DNA from 2 places in the Olleya sp. Hel_I_94 genome. Region 2 is predicted to be linked to the other one. Evidence: riboswitches for the same ligand, from Rfam matches in the RefSeq annotation. Region 2 holds a riboswitch; the other holds the start of a gene.
What was found. A riboswitch is a leader RNA that binds a small molecule or an ion and turns the genes downstream of it on or off. The one in region 2 is predicted to bind thiamine pyrophosphate.
Positions count from the first base shown of each region.

Region 1 (10,144 bases), 480 kb from region 2:
ATGTTAACTTTAACATCTTGACCTACTTGATAGTTGTTTAATAAATCACATTTATCTTGAACAAACTCTACTAAAATATGTTGAGGATATTGCTCTTCTGTAGTTACTACTAATTCTCTTTTTCTAAATCCGTTGCTACCAAAACTTTGAGTTTCTCCTACTAGCTTAACTTTACCTTGTACTTCCATTTTCTATATAATTATTAAATATTCGTCTAATTAAATATCGTAAACTTACGATAACAACACTTTCCAAGCGCTTTCCACATCACTAAAACTTAAAAAGTCTTTTGCTTTTTTATGTTTTTGTTCAGTCGACAAAGAACTTAAATTATGTTGGTTTTTAAAAGCCTGAATGCTATTTTCCTCAGGTAAGTTTTCAACATTCCCTAAAAGTCCCAAATCATTTCCTGTTAAAACAGCACTTTCTCTAACTGCTTTTGGTAAAGCGTCAACACCTATACCAAGGGTTGACAACGGTTTTGGAATTTCAAAAAATCCAGATTTTGCTCTGCTATAATAACTACCTCCTGCTCTAGATACTAAATCTAATTTATTTTGGTCAATTGCACCATTTTCATCCAAGACATCTTCAGACACATGCATTTTAACCACTTCACAAATAATTAAATTACCTGCTCCAGCGTTTTCACCAAGATGCACGATTTGATTAACTTTACATTCCATTTGTACAGGACTTTCTGCTACCCTAAATGGTTTTACCACATCTGATTTTAACATAGTCAGACCTGCTTTTTCAAATTCGTTTATACCTTCAGGATACTCTGTACTACTTAAAGACATTTGCTGTACAATATCGTAGTTGACCACATTAATTACAACCTCTTTAGTAGCTTCTGCATTAACCAATGTATGCTTAATAGTATTATCTCTAACACGTCTTGCTGGCGAAAAAATTAATATTGGTGGATTAGCACTAAACACATTAAAAAAACTAAAAGGTGATAAATTAGGTTTTCCGTCTGCATCTATTGTACTAGCAAAAGCTATTGGTCTAGGTGCAACAGCACTAAGTAAATAGCCATGTAATTTAGCTGTAGAGAATTCTTGTGGTGTAAATGATAACATAAAGGAGTATTGTTTACTACAAAAATACACAATCTGACGGTCAACTAAAAGGCAATTAGTAACCAACCTCCACTATAATATTAACAGAATTGCATTATATTAACACCAAAAACTAACAATCATGTTTTTTACAAAACATCGTCAGCTTATACGCTGGATAATAATTATTGCTTCATTTGCTATTATCTCTTTAATACTATGGAATACGTATGTGTTTTTTCAAAAATTTAAAGCAGAAGAACGCAGAAAAATGCAAACATGGTCCTATGCACAAAGTGATTTTTTAAATAGTTTTAGAAACGGGTTGGATGGCGAAGTAAACAATGTCACAACATTTATTATAACAGATTCCACCTCTACAACTCCAATGATTTTAGTATCTCCTAAAGGAGAAATAAGTAGCTTTAATAATTTAGATACTTTAGGAATAAAAAATGTTGATGCTTTTTTAAGAAAAAGTCAATTACAATTTGAAGAAGAAAACCACCCTATTGCATTATCCTATTATAATAACAAAACTAATAGCGATGAGTCCTTAGGTATGCTATACTACGGAAACTCACCACTTTTAAATAAACTAAAATATTATCCATTAGCGCTGTTATTAATTATTGTCTTATTTGGAGCAGTGGTTTACTTTTTTTATCGCAGCTCTAAAATTGCAACTCAAAATAAATTATGGTCAGGAATGGCTAAAGAAACCGCACATCAAATCGGGACGCCTTTATCATCATTAATTGGTTGGACCGAAATTTTAAAAGGTGAAAATACTAATCCTGAATACATAAAAGAAATAGAAAAAGACATTAGTCGTTTGCAAACAATCACAGAGCGATTTAGTAAAATAGGATCGCTTCCAACACTAAATAAGGTTGATATTGTTGCTGAAACCAAAGACGCTTATGACTACTTAAAAACAAGATCTTCAAGACTAATAAATTTTGATATCACTTTACCTGATCACCCTATATACGTTAATTTAAATACCCAATTATATGGTTGGACTATTGAAAATTTAGTTAAAAATGCTATAGATGCCATGAAGGGAAAAGGTGATTTGCATGTCAGTATCACACAGTTAGAACAACGTGTAAAAATAACTGTAACAGATACAGGAAAAGGAATAAGTAAAAACGAATTTAGTACTATCTTTGAGCCTGGTTATACAACTAAAAAACGTGGTTGGGGACTTGGCTTATCATTGGCAAAACGAATTGTAGAAGACTTTCATAATGGTCGTATAAAAGTTTTGCACTCTGAAAAAGGAAAAGGAACAACTATGCAGATTAGCCTAAAAACAATATAAATGTCTGATAGATTACTAACAATAAATACTGTTGATTTAAATAATAATTGCCCTGAATGCTTTAGCACTAAAGGACTGCAATTAACGTTTAAACAACGTTTTATTGAAACTTCTTTTTATAAAAGCATTACACAAGAGGTAAGTACGGAAATGAATTGCATTGTTTGTAATACTAAAATCTATCCAGCACGTTGGACGGATGACATTGAGCGCGTTTATGACTACCAGATGAAAGCTTTCCAGCCTAAAAAATCATCTAAAAAGTACAAAAGTCTGTTTTGGATTTTAATTGGTGCAGCTACCCTTTTAATTGCTGCAATACTAAGCGTTTTAGTTTACCAATTATAAATTGGCAGCAATTGCTTTTGCTAAAGCATCAAAATCTTCCTTTTGTAAAGACACTTTATTAATAAACCTTGCGTCTTCCATTGTATTTAATGGTATTAAATGCACATGTACATGTGGTACTTCTAAACCAATTACACTTACACCAACACGTTTACAAGGCACAGCTTTTTCTAAAGCTATTGCCACTTTTCTGGAAAATAGCATTAACTGAGTATAAGTGGTTTGGTCTAAATCAAAAAGTTTATTTACTTCTTTTTTAGGAATACATAAGGTATGTCCTTTAGCATTAGGATTAACATCTAAGAAGGCTAAAAAATCTTCGGTTTCGGCTACTTTATAACACGGAATTTCTCCGTTTACTATTTTTGTAAAAATGGATGACATATAGGTTTCGGTTTAGAAACTAAAGATAAAAAAAGATTCCTGCTAACCTGAAATTTGTCTCAGAATAAACAGGAATCTTAAAAAAATTTACATTTTTATATATTTCCGCTTTAGCGTTATTATTTAAATGAAATATTATCTACTAATTTCGACAATATCAAATTTAATAATACCACTTGGTACTTGTATTTCGGCAACATCACCAACTGATTTCCCTAATAAACCTTTACCTATTGGGCTGTTTACAGATATTTTACCTGAGGCTAAATCTGCTTCGCCATCTGCTACTAAAGTATAATTCATTTCCATACCATTGGTTTGGTTTTTGATTTTTACTTTAGATAGGACTAATATTTTAGAGGTGTCCATTTGTGACTCGTCAATAACACGTGCTCCAGCCATTTGATCTTCTAGCTTCGCGATACGCATTTCTAGCATACCTTGCGCTTCCTTGGCTGCATCATACTCTGCATTTTCACTTAAATCACCTTTATCTCTTGCTTCTGCTATTGCTCTAGAGGCCTTAACGCGCTCCACATCCTTAAGCTGCTTAAGCTCGTCACGCAATTTTTTTAACCCTTCTGCTGTATAATAAGATACTTTACTCATATTTTTTTCGTTTAAATAAAAAGACGCTAAAACAATTTAGCGTTAAACACAAAAATCTCGTCGACACGAGATTTTGTCTTACAAATATACAAAATATTTAACTCAACATTGTAATTGTTGTAAATTGCAATCCTAAAAAATTATTAAATTTATATGTTAAGGTCTTTAACTACAATAATATTATGCTTTGCGCTAATAACGTCATGTCAAAAAAACGATGATGCTGATAACAGCAATAATTTTATACCAAATATTAATTTTGACACTTTTAATTCCATAAACACAACTTTACCACAATATAATGACTTAGAGTTTCCTGGTGGTAGTATTGTTATTAATGGTTTTGGGTATAATGGTATTGTTATTTATTACACAGGTAACACTTATTATGCTTTAGAAATTACAGACCCTAATCACGTCCCTTCAGACTGCTCTTTACTAACTGTTGAAAGTGGTATTGCAACTTGTAATTGTGATGATGGTAATAGTTATAGTGTTGCTGGTGGAGGTGTTCCTTTTGATGGTACTAGTGGACAATATAGTTTAAAACCTTACTTTGTAGAGGTTAATGGAGATGTTATTAGAGTTTACAATAACTAAAAAAGCACCTCTAAATTAGAGATGCTTTTAAAGGGTTGTTAAAAAATTATTGGTTAAAATTTTAAGGTTACACCTGCTAAAAAGTTAGTGGTTGCTTGTGGGTAATAAAAATTTTCTGTGATTGGTGCATCATTAGAGTTTTCTGGTCTATAAAAATAGCTATACGTATAACCATTAGACACATATTTATTATTAAACACATTGTTAACCAATACATTAAAAGCGATCTCTTTAATCCAAGTTGGTTTGATACGATAAGACACATTTAAGTTATTTACAAAATAGCCATCCATACTTTTACTATCACTTGACGTGTTGTCTAAATATTGTTGCCCAACGTACTTAGATAATAAAGCGATGTTAGCATTTTTAATTGGCGAGTAGGTTAATGTACTACCAAAAATTACGTTTGGCGAAAATGAGATATCTGTATCATTATAAGTTGTCACAACAGCATCATAAGATACTGTATCAAATGTGCTAGGGTCATACTGCGTGTCATAAACGACATAATCAAACGCTTTAATTTTGTTTTGACTAAAAGTTGCATTAGCATCAATCCTAAATTGATCCGATAATTTATATCCTGTTTGTATCTCGATACCAGCTCTGTAACTATCTGCTACATTTTGTCTGATTGGATCACCAACATCATCTAAATCTCCTGTTAACACTAATTGATCTTTATAATCCATATAGTATAAATTAGCGTTTAAGTAAAACTTAGAATTTTGTAATTTATAACCAAACTCAAAATCATGTAACTGTTCCGATACTGGCTTGATTGGATTTTTTGTTAAATCGTCACGATTTGGCTCTCTGTTACCTACAGCGTAAGATCCATACACATTACTATTATTATTAATCCTGTAGGTTAATCCCATTTTTGGATTGAAAAAATTATACGTTTCTTTTACATTAATATCTAGTAAATCTGAGCTTGTTCCAACAGACTCATAATCAACCGTTCTATATTGTAAATCTAGTAATGCAAATAAATTTGAATTGATATTATACTCGGCTTTTAAGTACGTATTAAAATCTTGTTTATCTCCATAACTAAAATAATAATTGCTTCTTACAGGTATTGGTGTTTCAAATGAATCCCAGATAACTTCACCAAAATGATCCCCTTTATAAGAATTATATCCACCACCTAAATATAAATTTAACTTATCCTTTTTATAGTTAAGTGAATATACAATTGCTGTAAAGTTATTATCTAACCAACGTCTTCTAATGACATCACCTTCGTCTGAAGCATTTACATTATTTGGGAAATAGTCACCTAATTCCTCACCATCTTTATATTGTTCATAATAACCTTTACCTGTTGTAAAATTACCAGAAATATTAGCAGAAAATATAGAGTTAAATTGGTGAGAAGCATGTAATTGATAATGTGTTTGTTGATAGCTATCAATTTCATTATCATAAGTGTAGTAATTATAAGTTCTTCCTGAATTTAATAAATTTTCAGCTTCTGCATCACTTGGATAATTTCTATCAATAAAAGCCTGAATTCCTTCTAAATCGTTATTAACAACTGCTTCTGGTGTTCCGTACCAAGACTGGTAAGTCTCTTCTTTTCCTCCAAAAACAATAGCTTTTATGGATGTTTTTTCGTTAACAAAACCAGCTTCTGTATAATAACTATTTAAGTCTGCTCTAGCTCTATCAATATATCCATCACTTTGTATATTGGATAATCTAGCTTCAGCATAAAAATTATTTTTAATTCCAGAACCAATACTAATATTATGTTTTCTAGTTCCAAAACTACCTACTGCGTTAGTTGTTGTAGCATAACCATCAGTCGATGGATTAAGTGTTTTTAAGTTTAAGCTAGCTCCAAAAGCACCAGATCCATTGGTAGATGTTCCAACACCACGTTGTAATTGAATATCCTCAACAGAACTTACAAAATCAGGCATATTAACCCAGAATGTCCCTTGACTTTCTTGGTCATTGTAAGGTATTCCGTTGATAGTCACATTGACACGTGTCGCATCACTACCTCTAACTCTAATCCCTGTATAACCAACACCTGCTCCTGCATCACTTGTTGTTACTACAGATGGTAATTGATCTAATAATACTGGTAAATCCTGACCAAGATTTATAGATTCTAACTCTTCTTTTGTGATGTTTGAAAAAGCTACTGGTGTCTTATCCTTTGCTCTAGTAGCAGATAGTAACACTTCATCAAGTTTTGTGATTTTTGTAGAGTCCGACTCAACTGTTTTTTTGTCTTGTGCGTTAACACTGACCGATAACACTAATAGTGTTAAAAAAAGAAATAAATTTTTCATTACGATTAAATTACTAATCGAATAAAAAGAGGTAATTATTCTTAATTGTTATTAATTAAATTTTGTAATACATAGACTCTCTATATATTACATAGTAACACAAAAAATGTGTTTCAAATTTCCTAAACAGCATTACCTGTTCTAGGTTCAATGGGTATGATCTCAGCCGATATAGGCACCCCTTTTTTGAGAACGCTGCAAAGGTAGATTAGAATTTTGATTTATGAAATATGATTCTTGATTTTTTTTTCAAAGAATAATCTACGCAATAATTAATATTGTTAAAATACAATTAAGACTGATATAATAAGCTACTCTATTTTTGGTTTTTTTCGATTAGCTTTTATATCTGAGTTGTGTTTTTTGTTTTTTAAGCGTTTACGAATAACTGCTCTTGGGATTTTGGTTGGTTTACGCTCTGGATCTACTTGTAAAGCTTGTTGTAAAATAGCAATTGCACGTTTTATAATAATCCCTTTATTTTTTAATTGACTTCTAGTGTCTCCACATTGCAATAATAATACCTGATCTTTAGTTAGCCTAGTTGCTAATTTTGATATAATCCGTTCTTTTTGGTCGTTTGCAAGAACTACAGAATCATTAATAGAAAAACTTAACTCTATTTTAGTAGCAACCTTATTGACATGCTGTCCACCACTACCAGAACTTCTGATAGCTTTAAGGTTAAATTCTTTCTCTAAAGCTTGTTTGTCTAACACGTTATAAGACTTGATGTGTTGGTTTTAGTAAGTCATTAACCGTTTTTACTGGATTGAAGGTAACTAAAGGTACTTCCACAAAAATAGTATTCCAATTGGACATACTTCCGTTCCAAAGTCCTGGCAACTCTAACGCTTTAATATCTTTTCCAACTTTTGTTTTCATAGTAATAAAAGTTGTTTGGTGGTCAACAAATTTTTGAAGATCATACGTTTCGCCTTTATAGTTTTTTATACTACAAACAATGTCTACAGGATTAAAATGCGTCGCTTTTTTTAAGATGTTTTTTTGTTCTTTATCCTTTTTGTTAATTTGAGCAGATTCTACTATTTGCAAAGACAGATTTGCACCTTCATCTTTAACCCAAAATGGACCTCCTCCTGGCTCTCCTTCGTTTTCAACCATACCACAAATACGGATTGGTCTGTCTAGTTTATTTTTTAAATAATCTATTTGATATGCTGTAGAATATTTTTCAAATTCAGGAGAAATTACAACATTCATTTTACAAATCAAAAACTCTGCGATTTCAACTATATCCTCATGCGACAATTGCTTTGTATCTAAATCTTTGGCATACTTAAACGCTTGCTTTTTTATATTAATCAATAAACCTGCTAGCATTTTTTTAGACTTAGCGACTTCTTCTTCATATTTATAAACTACAACATTATCAATATTTTTAATAAAAATAATGTCAGCATCAAAGTCGTTTAGGTTTTCAAGTAAAGCACCATGACCAGATGGTCTAAAATATAGCTCGTGATTGTCCTCTCTAACAATTTCATTTTTTGCTGAAACTGCTATTGTATCTGTAGATTCTTTTTGATAAGAAAAAGAAATATCAAATTTAGTATTGGTTTTGCTTTCAACTATTTGTTGAATTCTAGCAAACTCAGCATCAAACTTTTCTTTATGTTTTTCTGAAATAGTAAAATGAAGAGAAGCTTTACCATTTGAGGTCGAGTACAATGCAGCCTCAAATAAATGCTCCTCAAAAGCGCTTGCTAAATGATTTTTATATTTATGAAACGGTAATAATCCTTTTGGAAAAGCACTAAAAGCTAATTGATCATCGTTTAAAATAGCTTTGATAAACGCAACCAATTTTTCATCGTTTGATAATTTATTATAGTTTTTGTTTTGTGACTTTAAATAGGTTATTACTAGATTATAAAAAGGTAGTTTTTCTAACCCAATAAAAAATAAAGATAACTCTGAAGCCTTAAATTTATTTACATAAGCATTTATACTTTGCTTTTTAGGCTTAAAATCCTTGATAAAATCAAATAAAAATTTAAACATCCTGGTCGCTGCTCCAGAAGCAGGAACAAATTTGACAATTTTGATTGCTTCTTTTTGAGCATCATAAACCTTTATTAAACCCGATTTCTCTTGCTCAGAAAACTTAAGTATTCCGTCTTCAATAGTTGCTGCTCTTTCTAAATTAATGAAGGGTAATCCTGTTTTAAGCAACTGTAATTGTTGCTCTACCTTTTTAAGTGTTAATCCTTTTTTTTCTATGAAAATTTTATCTGAACTATTAAACTGCATCATTATGTTTTGCTAATAATAAATCTATATGTTTTATGGCTAATTGTAATCTTGTTTTCTTATCTCCTTTTAATAATACATAAGGTCGATTATATTTTATTAATGTAGATTTAAACGTTTCAAACATTGCTTCTCTTTCTTCAGGCTTGTCCCTTAAATCATCCGCTTCCCAAGGTGTATCAATATACGTTAAAAAGTATAAATCATAAGTATTTTTTATAGCATATTTTTCTAAAACTGGATTGCAAGTCCCAGAGTAATAGGTTTCAGAGTATACTTTAGTCTCTAATAAATCAGTATCACAAATTAGTACAGATTCTGTCTTTTTCGCCAAACGGTTTTCCATACTCATTTGACCCATAGCTATTGGAAGTAAATCGTGAGTTTCGCAGGTTTTACGTTTGTTATTCCATTTATTTTGTAAATAATCTCTAGCGTATTCAGGTACCCAAACGGAATGATAATGCCTAGCTAATTGTTGAGATAACGTCGTTTTTCCAGTAGATTCTGGTCCAAACAAAACTATTTTTACACAGTTTGCAGGTTGCTGTTCAAGTGTTTTTTCCATTGTAAATAACCAAATATTGCAATTACTGTAAATCCTAAATACTGAAAACAAGTAAACGTAAATCCTTTATAAAAATATAAAGGAACAGAGATAATATCTCCTATAATCCAGTAAATCCAGTTTTCAATTTTACGTTTAGCCATCAACCACATACCAACAAAAAATATTGCAGTAGTAATGGTATCAACATATGCTACCCAACTAGTCCACTTATCAAATGTTTTATAAACTACAAACACAAATAACATAGTTGCTAAAAAAATAATTACACTTAATTTTTTTTCCTTTTTTGTGGTAACAGAAATAGGTGTAACGTGTTGATCGTCCACTTTTCTTGTCCATATATACCAACCATAAACACTCATTACAAAATAATAAGCGTTAATCATCATATCGCCTAACAGACCCCATTTTAATAATAAATACACAAAAATTAAGGTACTTATCATACCTGTAGGAAACACCCAAATTTTATTTTGTTTAGAAAACAATACAGATAAAAAACCAAAAATTACAGCAATAATCTCTAAAACCACATCTGTTGTTTCGTATTCAAAATATTGCCCAAAAAGGAAATCAAAAATGTGGCTCATAATCGCTTCTGTCTGTTTTTACAACTTTCATAGTTAGTACACATATGTCTTGATTTTCAAAC
Region 1 is NZ_VISI01000002.1:1,954,542-1,964,685, forward strand. Features, by position in the region: gene JM82_RS12010 (DUF3127 domain-containing protein) at 1-188, opposite strand, end outside; gene JM82_RS12015 (flavin reductase family protein) at 234-1,088, opposite strand; gene JM82_RS12020 (sensor histidine kinase) at 1,210-2,394, shown strand; gene JM82_RS12025 (hypothetical protein) at 2,395-2,742, shown strand; gene JM82_RS12030 (HIT family protein) at 2,737-3,126, opposite strand; gene greA (transcription elongation factor GreA) at 3,262-3,735, opposite strand; gene JM82_RS12040 (hypothetical protein) at 3,889-4,335, shown strand; gene JM82_RS12045 (TonB-dependent receptor) at 4,389-6,647, opposite strand; TPP riboswitch at 6,750-6,840, opposite strand; gene arfB (alternative ribosome rescue aminoacyl-tRNA hydrolase ArfB) at 6,959-7,366, opposite strand; gene JM82_RS12055 (DUF4301 family protein) at 7,368-8,924, opposite strand; gene JM82_RS12060 (AAA family ATPase) at 8,911-9,489, opposite strand; gene pnuC (nicotinamide riboside transporter PnuC) at 9,450-10,082, opposite strand; gene JM82_RS12070 (hypothetical protein) at 10,066-10,144, opposite strand, start outside.
Region 1: linked by a shared signal. The riboswitch ahead of JM82_RS12045 (TonB-dependent receptor) and the one ahead of thiM (hydroxyethylthiazole kinase) in region 2 are both predicted to bind thiamine pyrophosphate.

Region 2 (10,144 bases):
ATGGATGAGGATGTTGCAAGATTACTGCGTAAAGTTACAAAGCCTGTCTTTTTAGTAGTTAATAAAGTAGATAATGGTAAGCGTGAAGAAGACGCTGTCGAGTTTTACAACTTAGGACTTGGTGAATACCATACTATTGCTAGTATTAACGGAAGTGGTACTGGAGATTTATTAGATGCTTTAGTAGCAGCATTACCAGAAGTAGAAGAGGAGGAAGAGGAAGTAGATGCTATACCACGTTTTGCAGTAGTTGGTCGTCCTAATGCTGGAAAATCATCTTTTATAAATGCCTTAATTGGTGAAGATAGATATATTGTTACAGATATAGCTGGTACAACCAGAGACTCTATTGATACAAAATATAACCGTTTTGGATTTGAATTTAATTTAGTAGATACTGCTGGAATTAGAAAAAAATCTAAAGTAAAAGAAGACTTAGAGTTTTACTCTGTAATGCGAAGCGTACGTGCTATTGAGCATTCTGACGTTTGTCTTTTAGTAGTTGATGCTACCAGAGGATTTGATGGACAAGTACAAAATATATTTTGGTTAGCACAACGTAACAGAAAAGGTATTGTAGTGCTAATTAATAAATGGGATTTAGTAGAAAAAGACCACAAGTCAACTATCGAATTTGAAAAATACATTAAAACACAATTAGAACCTTTTACTGATGTGCCAATTGTATTTATTTCGGTATTAACTAAGCAACGTATTTATAAAGCTATTGAAACCGCTGTTGAGGTGTACCAAAACCGATCTAAACGTATCAAAACTAGCGAGCTTAATGAGACTTTATTACCTATCATAGATAATTATCCACCACCAGCTTATAAAGGTAAATTTGTTAAAATTAAATACGTAATGCAATTGCCAACACCACAACCGCAATTTGCTTTTTTCTGTAACTTACCACAATATGTGCGTGAAGGATACAAGCGTTATTTAGAAAACAAATTACGTGAGTTGTATGACTTTAAAGGTGTGCCAATTAGCGTTTACATGCGTAAAAAATAATTTTAAGGAAATTTTAAGTTTCTTTTAAGACTAAAGATAATATTACAAGGTTACTTTCGTTTTTGAAAATAAAGAGCTACTAATCAGGCTTTATAACATCAACCAAAAACCAATGCGTAATCTAATCATTATCACTGCACTGCTGTGTACCACTTTTTCATTTAGTCAATCCAAAGAATTTATTATAACAGGTCAGGTGCTTGATGACTTAGATCAAGCACCTTTAGAAGCCGCAACGGTTTATCTAGAGCGTGTCAAGGATAGTAGTTTAGTAACGTATACTATAACAGATAAAGATGGATCTTTTAGTCTAGAAGATGCTAGTGCTGAAGAAAATTTAAATCTTCTAGTGTCTTACGTAGGTTACCAATCTTACAAGAAACAAATAGCTATCAAAGCAGGCGGAAATATTAATTTGGGTAAAATTAATTTGCAAATTAGTAATGCCTTAGATGAGGTAGTTATCAAGTCTTCAGCGCCTGTAACTATTAAAAAAGATACTTTAGAGTTTAATGTAAATTCATTTAAAACAAAAAAAGACGCAACTGTTGAGGATTTACTAAAACAATTACCAGGTGTCGAAATTGATGAAGAAGGTAAGATTAAAGTTAACGGTAAAGAGGTTAATAAAATATTGGTAAACGGTAAACCCTTTTTTGGAAACGATCCTTCTATTACAATAAAAAACTTAACTAAAGAGATTATTGAAAAAATCCAGGTTGTTGACACCAAAACAAAAAGTGAAGCCTTTACAGGAGAAGAAGGAGATAAAGAAAACAAAACCATAAACTTAACCATAAAAGAAGAAAACAATAAAGGTGTTTTTGGACGTGTTGCAGCAGGAGTTGGGACAGATAAAAGGTATGAATTTGCTGGAATGTTTAATAGGTTTGACAACGACCAACGTATTAGCGTTTTGGTTGGTGGAAATAACATAAACTCGCCAGGATTTAGTTTTGGTGAAATCGAAAAAATGTTTGGTAGTGGAGGAAGCCGAAGTTGGGATAGCAATGGTTCTTTTAGTATTAACGGAAGACAATTTGGAGGTGGTCAAGGGATTACAACCTCTAAATTAGCAGGAGCCAATTATGCAGATGCTTTAAGCGAAAAAACAGAAGTTGCTGCAGATTATTTTTTCTCAAACAGTAATTCTGAAAACGAAACGTCTTCCCAAAGGGAAACTATTTTATCTGATTCTAGATATTTTTCTAATTCTACATCTCGCTCAAATAACGATACACAAAGTCATACTGTAAATTCGGATTTTGAAATAAAAATTGACACTACATTTTTTATAAACATCAAACCATCCTTTGCTTACTCTAAAAGTACAACAGATTATACTAGTCAAGACGAAACTTTAGATGAAGATAGAGCGTTAACCAACCAATCTACATTATCATCGTTTGTAGATAATCGCGTTAAAAACTTTTCAAATGAAATTAGCGTTACTAAAAAGTTTGGTAATAAAGGTGCCTTTTTAAGATTTGGATTGGATAACAGTTTTAATAATAGCGAAAGTGAAGACTTTATAAATTCTAATACCGAAGTGTTTGGATCAAGTCCAGAAACTATTAACCGAAACCAATTTACTGATGGTGATAACTCAAGCAACAATTTACAAACTGACATAAGCTATAGATTGCCAGTTATTGAAAAAGAATTTTTTGTAAGTTTTGATTATGAATACCAACGTAATAAAGACGAAAACATACAAAGTACCTTTGATTACAACTCTGGTACAGATAATTATGATGCTTTTAATGAACTGTTAAGTACAGATTTTGAATACACTGATATAAAAAGTGCACCAGGAGTTAGCTTAAGTTATAATAAAGAAAAATGGTCAGCTAGAATAGGTGCAGATTACGTGTCTAGAACTTTGAAAAATCAAGATGGATTACGACCGCAATTTAATGTTGAAAGAGATTTTAAAGCAGTCGAACTACGATCTAATTTTAATTATAGATTTAGTAAAAAGGCTTCTATTTACGCCAATTACAGACTATCAAATAGACCACCATCTTTAAGGCAATTACAAGCGTTTGAGGATGTGTCAAACCCATTAAATACAGTTGTAGGTAATCCTAATCTAGAGCCAACTAATGAGCATAGTTTTTACATGGGCTTTAATGCTTATAATTGGCAAGAACGTTCTGGTTTTTATATGTATGCTAATATTTCTAGAAGTCAAAATGCAGTAGTGTCCAGAACAACAATTGATCCAGCAACTTTAAAACGTATTACTACTTATGACAATGTAGACGGTAATCAAAGTGGGTATTTTGGATTGGATTATAGTAAAAAGTTTAAAATAGACTCTTTACAATCTGTAAGATTTAAAATTGGTAACTGGTCAAACTTTTCAAAAAATATAAACTATAATAACGACGTGCAATACGCAAGTAATGTATTGGTGTTTAATCCAAACTTTGGGATTGATTATGTTTATAATACTATTTTTGAGTTTAAACCACGTTACCGAATTTCATTTACAAATAACAAATATGATATTGAAGCTTTTGAAGACAGAAACTTCACATCTCATAATTTAGATTTAAATACTGCATTTTTTCTTCCAAAAGGTTTAGAATGGCGAAATGATGTCACCTATAATTATAATCCAAATATAGCAGATGGTTTTCAAAAAGATGCTTGGTTTTGGAATGCTAGTGTAGCGTATTCAGTATTAAAAGATAAAGGGTTAGTCACGCTAAAAGTTTATGATTTATTAAATCAAAATACCAACGCAAGGCGTACAGCTACTAATGACTATATACAGGATACGCAAAGTACTGTATTACGTCAATACTTTATGCTTAACTTTAGTTGGAAGTTTAACAGTTTAGGGTCTAAGGGAGAAACTAGAGATAATGGTATGTATTACATGGATTAATTAATCCATAACCTACATAAAGTCTATAATAAAAAAAGCAGCTTACCCTAAAACGTAAGCTGCTTTTGTGTTGTATAATATGTGATTAAATAATGTGCATTGTTTATAGTTATGTGCTTTTTAATACATGCATTTATTTAAAATAGCTGAGGTGTTATGTTAGTAAAAGTTTGTAGATAAATTAAATATTGCAAGTCGTTATTTTAATCCAAAGTGATTTATAGGACCATTTCCTTTTCCTAAAATTTTGTTTTTCCCATTAGCAATAGCCATGTTTATATATTCACAAGCTTGCTTAACAGCATATTCTAAGTCATCGTCTTTACTTAAAAATGCAGCTATACTTGAAGATAAACTGCAACCAGTACCATGTGTATTATTTGTGTGTATTCTTGGGTTTTTAAACACAGATAATGTATCAGTTGAATAATTGTACAATACATCAAACATATCGTCTAAAGTATCTTCTAAATGACCACCTTTTAATAATACAGATGTTTTAAACGTTAGGCCAATATCTTTTGCAGCAGCTTTAACGTTGTTTTTATGGATTACATATCCAATTAATGTTTCTGCTTCCTTACTATTTGGTGTAATTAACAATGCTTTTGGTAATAATTTTTTTAAGCAATCTATAGCTTGATCTGTAATTAACTTGTCGCCTGATGTTGCTATCATTACAGGATCTAGTACAACGTTTTTTGCATTGTATTCAGCTAATTTCATACCAACAATTTCTATTACTTCACAAGAATGGAGCATGCCTATTTTTATGGCATCAAAATTAATATCAGAGAACACAGCATCCAGTTGTTTTTTAATATGAAAAATAGGCATTGGATGTATATCAAAGACACCCTTGGTATTTTGCGCTGTAGATGCAGTTATGACACTTGCTGCAAATGCGCCACATGCCGAAATACTTTTGATATCAGCCTGTATTCCTGCGCAACCACCAGAGTCGCTACCAGCAATAGTTAATACACTTTTGTAGGGTGTTTTTATATTTTCCATGATTCTTTATTATAAGCACTATCCCAAAACATCCATTCTAATTTTGAAGCTTTTTCAAAAGCTTTATTCATGTTATTTATACTTTCATGTGATGCTTTAATAGTATGTTTGTTAGTTATTTCAATTGCACTTTTTACTGAATTTGCAAATGCTTCTCCACCATAGGTGTTAATCCAATCTTGGTATGGATTATTGTTTTTATTTGTCTGATTGGCTAAAATATAATCTCCAATCTGTTGGTAAATAGTAAAACATGGAAGCACAGCTGCAAGACCTTCTTCTAAAGATTTAGTATGTGCCATACGCGATAAGTAACTTATATATAGTTCGCACGTAATTGAAGCTTCGTTTGTTATAATTTTTTGATTAAGAAAATTTTGATGCAAGGCATTTTCTACATTTATGATTCCTGTGGCTGCATTCAAAAAAAACTGTGTATCATTTTCATCAGAACATTTTACACCTATTTGTGCCAAAACCTTTTTGTATTCAGATAAATAAATAGCATCTTGATTTATATAAAAATAAAATATGTCTTTTGGAAGCGTTCCAGCCATAAGCTCTTGTATAAAACGATGCGCTTTTATTTGTTCTAAAATGTGTGCTGTTTTTAAATTTATTTTTTCGTACCAGTTTGACATATAATTTCTTTTAATTGTGCTGTTGCTTGTTCTGGATTGTCAGCTTGTGAAATAGCCGAAACTATTGCTACACCATCTGATCCATGTTTTATTATACTTGCAGTATTTTTGTTGTTGATACCTCCAATACAAATAATAGGTATGCTGCATATTTTTTTTATTTCTTTTAAGCCTTCAATACCTAATGGCAAGTCTAAATCTTTTGTTTTTGTATTAGTATTAAAAATTGGAGATATGCCAATATAATTCACGTCTAGATGGTTAGCTTCCAAAGCTTGTTTTATATTACTTACAGACCAACCAATAATTTTGTTTTTGCCCAATAACTTACGAGCAAGTCCTACAGGCATATCCTTTTGACCAATATGTACACCGTCTGCATCTATAGCTAAAGCAATATCTATTCTGTCATTTATAATAAGTGGAGTCTTGTATTTTAAACAAAGATTTTTTACAGCTAAGGCTCTAATATAAAATGCTTTTGTGTTTAGTTTTTTTTCTCTTAATTGAACTATGCTCACGCCACCTTTTAAACTAGATTCTAAAACATTTAAAAACGCTGTATTGTCAGTTATTCGTTCATCAGTAACATACATTAGAGAATAATCTTGCTGCTTCATTCTTTATTAGAAATTTGGTATAACGCATCAAGAAAATTTATTTGAAAACTCCCAGTACCTTTTGATATTTTTTCAGCCTTATTACCTGCTTTTCCCATTAATTCCATTGCCATATATGAAGCCACATGGTAGTTTGAGTGTACTGCTATACACGATCCAATGATGCTAGTCGCAGTGCAACCCATTCCGGTAACTTTGGCCATAATAGGTTTTCCTTTGGTTACTTTATCAATAAGCTCTCCAGTAATAATATAATCTACAGCACCACTTATAACAATGGTACTATTTAATTTTTTTGAAAGCTCTTGAGCTGCATTTAATGCGTTTTCTGAACTTATTGTACTATCAACACCTTTAGTATTATTGCTTAATTGAGTTAATGCTAAAATTTCTGATGCATTTCCTCTAATAACCGAAGGTTTGTATTGTTCAATAATTTGTAGAGCAGTTTTAGTTCTGTATGAAGAAGCGCCTACACCTACAGGGTCAAAAACAACTGGTATATTAAGTTGGTTAGCTTTTTTAATGGCTAATTCCATTGCTTCAACCCACTTTGGGCTAAGTGTTCCCATATTAATTACCAAAGCAGAAGAAATGGAAGTAATCTCTTCGACCTCTTCAATTGCATGAGCCATTACAGGTGATGCGCCAATAGCAAGTAATGCATTGGCAGTAGTGTTCATCACCACATAGTTGGTAATGTTATGAACTAAAGGTGTCTGTGCTTTTAATTCATTTAAAATTTTGTTGAGTTGTTGTTTTTTAGACATAGTATTTATTGTCAATTTTTATAATAAAAAAAGCCACTTTCGTAGCTGCGAAAGTGGCTTGTATAATTATATATCCAATTATGTACAAGGCTCGTTTCCCTCCGCTGTTGTTAAACATATCAGGTTCATAGGGTATAATCTCAGCCATATTTGGGCACCCCTAACGATTTTGTAAAGTTACTTTTTTTGTTTGAATTTGTCTATATAGTTTATTTGTTAAATGGTTAAATTGTTGAATATGATTTTATTCAACGTATACTTTTTGAGTGTATTCCATAATGTTTTTCAAAATGATTTTATTAACGCTTTCTTTATTAATAACTCCATTTTCATTATTTCTTCCCCAAAATTCATAAAGACTTTCTACTTCATCTGACAATAAAAAATAGTCATATTGTTCTTTCTTAAATCTTTGAAGTTCCTCAAAATTGAATGTTCTTTTCTGTATCAAATTTCCGTTTTCAATCTCCAAATATTCAAATATTCCGTTTTCAGGTTCTTTGTCAAATTCTCCTCTAAATTCATCAATTCTTATAAGTCCAGAATACCATTCAAACTTGTTATTTGGAAATAATTCATCTCGAAATGATTGCATATTAAAATTTATGTCAGTCAACCAATCTAGTTCTTTAATTAAAAGCTTATTATTTTTGACCTCAAATATCGCAACGTATCCTCTCCACAAAGCACTACAACTTATTTCAAATTTAGGACGTTTTTCTGGATGTTGTCGAAAGTAGAGTTCTATTAGTTCAGTATTAAGATAATATTCTTGATTTTCATAAATTAGTTTATCTCTGATTTGACGTGTCATTTTTTAATTGCGTAAAACGTGTATGTATATGTTTTCTTACGTGATTTAGGTACTAATTTAGCAATTATAAACCGAATAGAAAATCTGTGAGGGTTTTTGGAAGTATTGGAGAACCAGGCAAATTAATTATGTACGGTCTTGTGCCACGTGTTTAATAAGTTATTTTTCTTTCTTCTATGAGAGATGGTTGGTTGTGCGTATTAATTAATCTATAAATAATATTACCTTTTTTATCATATTTATATTCTATTGTTGTAATAGATTTTATAGTATCTGAATTTTTGAAAAATAGTTTTTCTCCATAAATATAATTATTTCTGTCATCAAATTTTCTGTTAGTGTAAGAAGTGAAAAGTTTTTTTCCTTTCTTATACCAATTTTGTTCATATTCATTCCCGTTTTTGTCATACTTATGCTCAATGATATTTTTAATACTATTGTCTTCTAGATTGTAACTTGTAGATTTAATTATTCGACCTTTTTTATCGTGAATTATAAGTGTTTTATCTTTAAGTTTATTGTTTTTGTCATAACCAAAATCAACATAATCAATTTTATTTGATGCGTATTCAAAAATTCTTTTTCCAGATAATTTATTGTTATGATAAAATTCAAATGTGCTTTTTTTGAAATTCTTATGTAACTTATAAATAGAAAGGATATTTTCAGTAGAATCTGTATAACAAACGCTTTTGATAGTAAGTTCTTTTTTATTAAATAGTCGTTCACATTTTTTTCCGATTGTGTCTCCTTTAGAATTGATACTATAATCTTTGAATATTCTATTTTTTTTATCAAAGAATGAAATTTCTGAATATTTCATTTTTCCTTTTTTTATAGTGTCATCAATTTCAATTACATCATAAAATGTGATTTGGATTTTTTTTGGATTGCCTATATATTTTTCTTCAAATCTACTTTTGTAATCAAAAGTTTTACAACTTGATATGGTTATTAAGATTAATAATATTAAATGGATTTTTCTCATTTTTGGAACAACACAGATATATGAAACCATTATATAATTTAATATTACCAACCTCCAGAAGCGCCTCCACCTCCAAAGCCACCTCCACCGAAGCCTCCACCAAATCCACCTCCTCCAGAAGAGCCTCCAAAACCACCTCCAAATCCTCCAGAACCACTTCTGTAACCTCCACGTCCAGAGTTGCTTAAAATGATAGCTTCTAAAATACTTCGTGTCGTGTTGCTACCACCTCCAAAGTTATCTGTACCATTGCCACCTTTTTGGTTTTTAGATACAGAGATTAGTATGATGACAAACACAATAAACAAAAAGAATATAAGTCCTACAGGGAATTCTCCTGCGTTGGTGTTCTGTCTAGAGCCTTGATATGCTCCAGTTAAGACTTCAAAAATAGCATCAGCACCACGATTTAAGCCTCCATAATAATTATTTTGCTTAAAGTATGGTATTATGTCTCTTTCTATAATACGACGCGACATAGCGTCTGTTAATAAATGCTCTACACCATAACCAGTACTAATATTTATTTTACGGTCGTCTCTGGCTAATAAAATAAATACACCATTATCTTCTTTTTCTTGACCAATTCCCCAAGCATGTGCCCATTGTGTACCTAAATAATTAATATATTCTCCATCTGTGGATGCTATTATAGCAACCACAATTTGTGTTGAGGTTGTGTCAGAGTATTTTATTAATTTGTTTTCTAAAGTGCTTTTCTCACTTGCGGATAACAAATTTGCATAATCATAGACGCTAGTTTGTCCACCATTTGATAGGCTTGGTTTTTCTGGTATTTTAAATTGTGCAAAACTTGTGCTAAACGATAGTAACAGTAATAATACAATGATTGGCATTGTATACTGTTTTATAGATTGCTTAAAAACTGCTAACCGTTGGTTTTTTAATTTCATCCTTTAGAGATCGTATTAGTCAACTGGTTAGTGTCATTGTCTTGGACTGGAAAATGGGTTTTTAGTTGTTGGCCTGCATGTAAAATACCATCTACTAACCCTTGTTTAAACTGACCATTTTTAAATTGATTTTGGATAATTAACTTAGTGTTGTCCCAAAAATCTTTAGTCACAACATCGTTAATACCTTTATCTCCATAAATACCAAATTTATGGTCGTTTACAGCAACGTAAATTAAAACACCATTTCTGTCTTTTGTATTATGCATTTTTAAAACAGAAAACACTTGTAATGCGCGACCTTCAAGGTTGTCATTACAAGTGTTTTCAATATGCACACGGATTTCTCCAGACGTATGGTCTTCTGCTATACGTATAGCCTCAACAATTTCTTGTTCTTCGGTAGTGGATAGAAAAGATTCTACGTCTTCAGGTATCATGTTTTTAGTCAAATTTAAATTCTACATCAG
Region 2 is NZ_VISI01000002.1:1,472,302-1,482,445, reverse strand. Features, by position in the region: gene der (ribosome biogenesis GTPase Der) at 1-1,017, shown strand, start outside; gene JM82_RS09885 (TonB-dependent receptor) at 1,130-3,913, shown strand; gene thiD (bifunctional hydroxymethylpyrimidine kinase/phosphomethylpyrimidine kinase) at 4,112-4,927, opposite strand; gene tenA (thiaminase II) at 4,915-5,568, opposite strand; gene thiE (thiamine phosphate synthase) at 5,544-6,188, opposite strand; gene thiM (hydroxyethylthiazole kinase) at 6,185-6,958, opposite strand; TPP riboswitch at 7,038-7,130, opposite strand; gene JM82_RS09860 (hypothetical protein) at 7,203-7,772, opposite strand; gene JM82_RS09855 (hypothetical protein) at 7,924-8,760, opposite strand; gene JM82_RS09850 (TPM domain-containing protein) at 8,805-9,617, opposite strand; gene JM82_RS09845 (TPM domain-containing protein) at 9,671-10,114, opposite strand; gene JM82_RS09840 (LemA family protein) at 10,119-10,144, opposite strand, start outside.